Regions from separate parts of the Stutzerimonas sp. C6.4V genome, predicted to be linked through region 2. Evidence: riboswitches for the same ligand, from Rfam matches in the RefSeq annotation. Region 2 holds a riboswitch; the other holds the start of a gene.
The links. A riboswitch is a leader RNA that binds a small molecule or an ion and turns the genes downstream of it on or off. The one in region 2 is predicted to bind cobalamin.
Positions count from the first base shown of each region.

Region 1: linked by a shared signal. The riboswitch ahead of AC4LFW_RS04415 (hypothetical protein) and the one ahead of AC4LFW_RS00225 (TonB-dependent receptor) in region 2 are both predicted to bind cobalamin.

Region 1 is NZ_JBZUBM010000001.1:912,268-916,684, forward strand. It holds gene nhaD (sodium:proton antiporter NhaD) at 1-1,030, shown strand, start outside; gene AC4LFW_RS04410 (metallophosphoesterase family protein) at 1,085-1,888, opposite strand; cobalamin riboswitch at 2,063-2,278, shown strand; gene AC4LFW_RS04415 (hypothetical protein) at 2,388-2,750, shown strand; gene cobO (cob(I)yrinic acid a,c-diamide adenosyltransferase) at 2,747-3,358, shown strand; gene AC4LFW_RS04425 (cobyrinic acid a,c-diamide synthase CobB) at 3,513-4,417, shown strand, end outside.
Region 2 is NZ_JBZUBM010000001.1:42,356-46,772, reverse strand. It holds gene dxs (1-deoxy-D-xylulose-5-phosphate synthase) at 1-1,469, shown strand, start outside; cobalamin riboswitch at 1,789-1,999, shown strand; gene AC4LFW_RS00225 (TonB-dependent receptor) at 2,090-4,003, shown strand; gene AC4LFW_RS00220 (cobalamin-binding protein) at 4,080-4,417, opposite strand, start outside.

The DNA.
Region 1 (4,417 bases), 870 kb from region 2:
GATGACCTTCGTCGCGTACCTGAACAAGAAAGGTCTGATCGAAAACCTGATCTACCTGGTCCTGCCCAGGCGAATCAGCGAGCGGGCCCTGCTGTTCCTGACCGCCACCTTTTGTTTCGTGTTCTCGTCGCTGGCTGACAACATCACCGCGACGCTGGTATCGATCACGCTGATCCTCTCGCTCAAGCTCAGTGCCGAGAAGACCATCAAATACGCCGCGCTGGTGGTTTTTGCAGTGAACTCCGGTGGCGTTGCGCTGATTACCGGTGACGTCACCACGCTGATGATCTTTCTGGCGGGCAAGGTCAAGATCCTGCAGTTGTTGCTGTTGGCGCTCCCGGCCTTCCTCGCGGTCATGCTGCTGGCGGCGATGCTCTCGCTGGGCATGAGCGGGCAGGTAGTAGTGGAGAGTCACCGCACCGACGTGCGTCGGGTCGACATCGCCATCGCGCTGATCTTCCTGGGCACCATTCTGAGCACCATCGCCGGCAATTTCTTTTTCCAGATCCCGCCGGTGCTGACCTTTCTGACGGGCCTGTCGATCATGTTCCTGGTGGCGCGCTTCTTCAGCGACGACATCGAGACCGATCCGATCCTGGAGTATGTGCGTCAGGTCGAGTTCGAGACCTTGCTGTTCTTCCTCGGCATCCTCTTGCTGGTCGGGATGCTCAAGGAGATTCATGTGCTCGACGGTCTGGTGCGCATCTACGACCAGGTCCCGGCAGTTTTCGCCAACTACCTGATGGGCCTGCTCTCGGCGGCCATCGATAACGTGCCGTTGACCGCTGCGTTGCTCAAGTCCGGCCTGCAGATGGGCATCGCCGAATGGATGGTGCTGACCTACGCGGTGGGTGTCGGCGGTTCGCTGCTGGTAATCGGCTCGGCGGCCGGCATCGTGGCCATGAGCAAGGTGCCGGGGCTGACATTTGGCAGCTACCTGAAATACAGCCTGTACCTGTTTGTCGCGTTCAACCTGGGGTTTGTCGGTGTCTATCTCACCGGACTCGCGGTGGCCGGCATGCTTGGCTGATCTCGCCTGGGGTCGCGGCAGGTTGAAGCTCGGCGGTTGGGCAACCTGCTGCGTTCACCAATGCAGATTGAAGTGCGAACCAAGCACGAACTGATTGTCCAGCAGATCCCAGCGCTCGACACAGACCTTCTTGTCGGCGCCAGGGTGCAGCTTGAGGCGATTGAAGGAGTTCGGTGAGGTGCCACGCACCCGTGATGACAGCGTGGTTCCTGCCTGAACCATCCAGATCTCCCGCGACAGTTCGGTGTATTGCTTGGACAGCGGCAGTACGTAGGGCAGATGGATGTGGCCACCCATCACCAGATCCAGTCCTTCGTCAGCCCAGCGGTGCAAGGCTGCATCAGCGTTGTGCTGCAGGTTGCTCAGATCGCTCAACACCATTGCGCCAAATGGTTGATGCGCCACCACGATGCGCACCTTTTGCGGGTCGCTCTGTTTGAGGCGTCGCGAGACGGCTTGAACCTGCTCGTCAGTGATCAGCCCGTCCTTGTGTCGGCGCGGGTGAGTGGTGTTGAGGCCAATCACCAGCACGTTTTCATTTTCGAAGGTCGGCTCAAGATCATTGCCAAAATGGCGCCGATAGTTGCGGTAGGGCATCAGGAAACGTGCAAAGAGGTTGTACAGCGGGATGTCGTGGTTGCCGGGAATCACCAGCGCCTCTGGAATTCCATGACCATGCAGACGCTGGACGAATGCCTGGGCGTCGGCGAATTGCCCGGCGCGCGCGCGCTGCGTGATGTCGCCGGAAAAAATCAGCAGATCCGCGCCGTGCTCGAGTACATGGTCTTCCATGGCTTGTAACACGGCCGCCTGCTCGGTACCGAAATGGGTGTCGGAGATCTGCACGATGCTGGTCATGGGCAAGTGACTTCTCGTCTGTATGGTGAGTGACAGGTTGGCATTGTTGCATTCGAAGCCGATCAGCGCCGGGCGTTCCGGTAAACATCTCATCTCCTCGGCCCTAAGCGCATCCAGGGCTGGCCAGGTGCAGGCTGGAGCTGCTTCCGGTTGCGCTGGGAAGGGCCTTGGACTAACCTCCGCGCTGCTTCAGGTGCCCCTGGCGTAAAGCCAGTGGGTGAAACAGGGAAGCCGGTTCATTCGATGAAGATTCCGGCGCTGCCCCCGCAACGGTAGGCGAGACAGGACACCGCTCACAGCCACTGTGCCACAGGCATGGGAAGGCCGCGGTTCCGGGGTGCATGGCATCCGCTCGCAAGCCCGGAGACCGGCCTGTCGCATTCCACGGCAGTGCGGCGGGCGCTGATCGGGGTGCGGCTGCTTGCACCTGCGCTCCCTTCGCATTCTCCGTCTGCCTCATCGACTGATGTCGTGCGGCGGGCACGACGGAGACCTGAACTTGATCTGCAAGACCTTCCATGCTTCTGCAGTTTGCACGCTGCTTGGCCTCGCGCCGCTTTCCATGACCCATGGCGCAGAGCGCCTCCTCGACCTCGACCCTGAAACCGTCCCAGCGAAGCCTGTCGGTCAGCAGACCGCTACGCTGACGGCCACAACGGTTCTCGACCGAGAGAGCATCGAGCGCTGCCAGACGCTGTCGTTGCCCGGCCTGCTTCGCCCCGTACCCGGCCTGTCCATGGCCGGCGGCGCCTACAAGGACGGTTACGGCACATACGACACGACCATCGGCAGCGCAGGAGTTACCGCCGCGGTACGGGTCGTCAGGCCGGGCGCCTGGAGCGTCCAAGGGGATTGCGCATGAGCGATTCCAGCGAGCGCGATGATCGCCACAAGGCACGCATGCAGCGCAAGAAGACAGTGGTCGACGAGAAGATCGCCGAAGCGCAGCAGGAGTACGGGCTGCTGCTGGTACACACTGGTAACGGCAAGGGCAAGAGCAGTTCTGCCTTCGGCATGGTCGCCCGCGCTCTTGGTCATGGCATCAGGGTCGGCGTCGTACAGTTCATCAAGGGTGCGGCCAGTACTGGTGAGGAGAGCTTTTTTCGCCGCTTTCCCGAGGAGGTCCGCTATCACGTAATGGGCGAGGGCTTCACCTGGGAAACCCAGGACCGCCAGCGCGACATGGCCAAGGCCAGGGAGGCGTGGGCGGTTGCCGCTCAGCTGCTGGCTGACCCCGAGATCGGGCTGGTGGTGCTGGACGAGCTGAACATTGCACTCAAATACGGCTACCTGGACCTCGAGCCCGTTCTCGCCGATATCGAGTCGCGCCCGCTGCTCCAGCATGTGGTGGTCACCGGTCGCGGTGCACCGTCGCGCTTGGTGGAGGCGGCCGATACCGTGACCGAAATGGGTATGGTCAAGCATGCGTTCAAGGCTGGTGTGAAGGCTCAAAAAGGAATCGAGTTCTGATGCAGAAGTTCCCGGCATCTTCGAGGAATCAGGCAGCTTGGGTCATGGGCTGGGCGTGCAGCACAGATAAGAGAATGTGGGTGACGCGGCATTCTCGCAGTACCGCTGCGTTGCAGGCGCCCGAACTCGCCTGCGCTGGAACCAGGGGGGCGTCATGAGCGAATCGCGCCACTGCCCGGCACTACTGATCGCAGCACCGGCATCCGGACAGGGCAAGACCACAGTAACCGCCGGCCTGGCTCGCTTGCACAGGCGCCAGGGCAGGCGAGTGCGCGTCTTCAAGTGCGGCCCGGATTTTCTCGACCCCATGGTGCTGGCCCGTGCCAGCGGTCATCCGGTCTACCAGCTCGACCTGTGGATGGTGGGCGCAGATGAAAGCCGTCGGCTGCTGTGGGAAGCGGCGGGCGAGGCCGACCTCATCCTCATCGAAGGCGTCATGGGGCTGTTCGATGGCACGCCATCGGCGGCCGATCTGGCGCGACATTTCGGTATTCCCGTACTGGCGGTAATCGATGGCTCAGCCATGGCGCAGACCTTCGGCGCCCTCGCTCATGGCCTGGCCAGCTACCAGCCCGATCTTCCCTTCGCCGGCGTGCTGGCCAATCGCGTCGGCAGCAATCGCCACGGTGAGGTCCTTCGTGCATGCCTGCCTGCACATACCACCTGGTTTGGTGCACTGCCACGCAGCGAGGCGGTCGGTTTGCCTAGCCGGCATCTGGGGCTGGTGCAGGCGCAGGAGCTGGCTGACCTGGACGCGAAGCTCGATGCGGCAGCCGACGCGCTGGCAGCGAGTGCCGATTGCGACCTGCCGTCATCGGTGAGTTTTCCAGCGCCGGAAGCCGGAACCATCGAGCCGCTGCTCAAGGGCGTGCGCATCGGAGTGGCGCGGGATGCAGCGTTCGCGTTCGTCTATCAGGCCAATCTCGATCTGCTCCAGGCGCTCGGTGCCGAACTGCTGTTCTTCTCGCCCCTGCGATTCTCGAAATTGCCTGCTGTGGACAGCCTGTACCTGCCGGGTGGTTATCCGGAGTTGCATTCGCGCGCCCTTGGCCGCAACCG
Region 2 (4,417 bases):
GCCTGCAGGGCAAGAAGCGCAAGTCCATCGCCGTGATCGGCGACGGTGCACTTACTGCGGGTATGGCCTTCGAGGCGCTGAACCATGCGCCGGAAGTCGGTGCAGACATGCTCGTGGTGCTGAACGATAACGACATGTCCATCTCGCGCAACGTGGGCGGCCTGTCCAACTACCTGGCCAAGATACTTTCCAGCCGCACCTACTCGAGCATGCGCGAAGGCAGCAAGAAGGTCCTGTCGCGCCTGCCCGGCGCCTGGGAAATTGCCCGCCGCACCGAAGAATACGCCAAGGGCATGCTGGTCCCCGGCACCCTGTTCGAAGAGCTCGGCTGGAACTACATCGGCCCCATCGACGGCCATGATCTGCCAACCTTGATCGCCACCCTGCGCAACATGCGGGACCTCCCAGGCCCGCAGTTCCTGCATGTGGTCACCAAGAAAGGCAAAGGCTTCGCCCCGGCGGAAATCGATCCGATTACCTGGCACGCCATCAGTAAGCTGGAACCAATCGGTGGCCCGGTGGCGCCGAAAAAGCCCAGCGGCCCGAAGTATTCCAGCGTCTTCGGCCAATGGCTGTGCGATATGGCCGCAGCCGATCCGCGCCTGACCGGCATCACCCCGGCGATGAAGGAAGGCTCCGACCTGGTCGCTTTCAGCGAGCGTTATCCCGACCGCTATTTCGACGTCGCCATTGCCGAACAGCATGCCGTGACGCTGGCAGCCGGGATGGCGTGCGAAGGTGCCAAGCCGGTGGTGGCGATCTACTCGACGTTCCTGCAACGCGCATACGATCAGTTGATCCACGATGTGGCGGTCCAGAATCTGGACGTGCTCTTTGCCATCGATCGCGCCGGCCTGGTCGGCGAAGACGGCCCGACCCACGCCGGCAGCTTCGACCTGACCTACCTGCGCTGTATCCCCGGCATGCTGATCATGACGCCCAGCGACGAAAACGAGATGCGCCGGATGCTCACCACCGGCTACCACTTCCCGGGCCCCGCCGCAGTGCGTTATCCCCGCGGCACCGGTCCTGATGCGTCTCTCGAACCGGGCCTGGAACCCCTGGAACTCGGCAAGGGGGTGGTACGCCGTGAGGGCAAAAAGGTCGCTCTGCTGGTATTCGGTGTGCAACTGCCGCAAGCCCTGCAAGTCGCTGAAACGCTGGATGCCACCGTGGTCGACATGCGCTTCGTCAAACCTCTGGATGAAGCGCTGGTTCGCCAGATGGCAAACAGTCACGAGCTGCTTGTGACCATCGAGGAGAACAGCGTGATGGGCGGCGCTGGCAGCGCAGTCGGCGAATTCCTTGCCTCCGAGAATCTGCAAAAGCCGATCCTCCATCTCGGCCTTCCGGACTATTACGTCGAACACGCCAAGCCCAGCGAGATGCTCGGGGAGTGCGGTCTGGACGCTGCGGGCATCGAGGCTGCTGTGCAGGCGCGACTGGCCAGCTTGAGCATTCGGCGCTAGGGTCCATCCACCGAACCAAAGAACGAACCGAGTCACGGTGGATGTAAAAAGCGACATCCACCCTACGGCAGCGGCGGTGCTAGGGAGGTGGTCGCTGTTTCGGCTCGTGCTTGACCGTTTCAGACCGTAGGGTGGATCACGCTTCATCGATCCACCGAACCAAACCAAGTCACGGTGGGTGTAAAAGCGACATCCACGCGACTGACGAGAACCGCTAACCCATCGCCGTTGTGCTGTTGTCAGGCTGATAGCCCGATACGCGCTGGCGGAATTCACCCATTCGCTTGTCTTTCCCCATTTCAGATCGTAAGGTTCGCGCGATTTTCCTATCCGCCCAGGTGTGCGCGACCCCAGGTCCGCATTAAACGGGAAGCCGGTGCGCTCGCAGAGCAAGGCCGGCGCTGCCCCCGCAACGGTAATCGACCGTGATCAAGGATCACCGCCCGCTCAACCGCCACTGTGCCAGGCACGGGAAGGCGAGCCGGGTGCGCGTCGAAAGCCCGGAGACCGGCCTGACGGATTCGACTGGTGTTGCGGAGGGCATCACCGTCAAGCGCGGCTGCGTGCCCCTGCGCTTGCTCCTGCCCTCCTCGAAAGCGCTGAACTTTTGAGGATTCGATGTGAAACTGTCTCGTTCTATATTTGCGCTGGCCATGCTGCCAGGCGCTGCGGCTGCCTTGGAACCGTATCAGGCACCGCCAATGGTCATCACCCGAGCGACCGCGCTGGAAAAACCTGCACCTGCCAGTACCCGAGTGATCGACCGAGACGAAATCGAGCGGAGTGCAGCCAGCAGCCTGATCGAAGTGCTGAATGGCAAAGCTGGTATCCAGATCCGTGACACGCTCGGCGACGGCAACCATGCCTCCATCAGCTTGCGGGGTTTCGGGGATAACGCGACTAATAACGTGCTCGTCCTGGTCGATGGCCGAAGGCTGAACAATCCCAGCCTCAGCGGCCCGGACCTAAACAGCGTGCCACTTGCCAATATCGAGCGGATCGAAGTCCTGCGCGGTGCCGGAACCGTCCTGTATGGCGACCAAGCTGTCGGCGGGGTGGTCAACATCGTTACCCGGCGACCGACCGGCAACGAAGCCTATATCGAAACCACCCAAGGCAGTCATGACCTGGAGGCATACCGAGGCCACGTATCTCAGGTATTCGGTGGTGGTCTTTCGGCATATATCAGCGGCGAGACCCGGAATACCGACAACTATCGCGACCACAACGACGCCAGCTACCGTGACCTGTTCGGACGCCTCCGTTATGACCATGACAGCGGCTGGCTTCTGTACGAATACCAGAATATCGACGATGAGCTGCTCTACCCGCGCAGCCTCACCCTCGCACAACGCCGAGCCGACCGCAGAGCAAGCACCTCGAACGAATGGAACAACAGCAAGACGGACGTGCATCGCATTGCGGGCGAACAGGCGTTAGGTCGCCATTGGACCGCGAACCTGGACTACAGCATCAGAGACAGCGATGGCGCGGGCCTGATTTCAGGTAGTCCGTTCACAGAAGGGACCCGCGTCGAAACCATCAGCCCTCGCCTCGCCGCCAATTGGGATAGCACGTCCGGCCGCGGCGAGTGGCTGTTGGGCTTCGATTACCTGAAGGCTGATTACCAGGCAGCGTACGCGTTCTTCCCGTCGTTCAGCAGCGACGCCGAGCAAACGCAGCGAGACTGGTACACGCAAGTCAACCAACCGCTAAGCGAGCGCCTGACACTGAGCCTCGGCTATCGCATCAGTGAAGTGAATGACAGGCACAACGGCCGTACGCGCAGCGACAGCGAAGACAGCTCGAGCGTTGCGCTAAGCTGGCAGGTGACTGACCACACTCACGCATTTATAAAACGCGAGGATGCTCTGCGCTGGGCCAACGTCAACGAGAATGCGCTCGTCGAGCCTGGCATCGAATTTCTCAAACCGCAGACGGGTGAGTCATGGGAAGCGGGAATCGCCTGGCAAGACGCTACCCAACTCTATCAGGCCAGCCTCTACCGGCTCGATCTCGACGATGAGTTGCTCTATGCGCCTTATGCCTTTGGAGGCTGGGGCGCCAATGTAAACCTGGACCAGACTCGCCGCGAAGGCCTGCTGCTCGAGGCTGAGCGTGAACTGACCGATCGACTTCGCGTCGGAGGCCAGTACAGCTTCACGGATACGGAGCTGCGTGCCGGTGCCAACAAGGGCAATGAAATCCCCTGGGTATCGCGCCACAGTGCCGCCATGCATCTGGACTACCAAATCATTACGAACCTGTACGGCTATCTGGAGGCCATCTATACAGGTCCGCGATACCTGGCCAACGATGACGGTAAGGTGCTACCCAAAGAAGGCGGCTATACGCTGTTCAATGCAGCCGTCCGGTATGAATACCAAGACCTCAACGTCAAGCTGCGCATCAACAACCTGACCGGTAAACGCTACGACAGCTACGCCAGCTATAGCAGCTGGCAAGCAGGCAACAAGGGCTTGTACCCCGCACCTGAAGAAGATATGCGCTTAAGTGTGGGTTACCGCTTCTGACGAAAGCCGCCGGGTGGGCCTGCTAGCCCATCTCGGCAAACCGGTGCCCAGCTGCATCCGGCACGCCCGCTTCCGGTCAGTCAGCCGCTTGCCCCATCACCTCGCAGAGCTTCCCGATTGCGCCAAGCATCTGGAAGCTCGGCCGCTCGAGCCCCTTGTCCGGGATTTCCCACAGCTGCCCCTTACGCACCGCCTCGAGCTGCGGCCAGGTGCTCCACTCCGCAAGCTGCGCGCCGCTGCCGGCTAGAATCACCTCGGGATTACGCGACAGGACCGCCTCGACACTGACCTGCGGCGCCGGCAGCTGGAGGTCGGCAAAGACGTTGCGCCCACCGCACACGCCTATTGCATCGCTGATGATCTGACGTCCGCCCAGGGTATACAGCGGGCGATTCCAGATCTGGTAGAAAACCG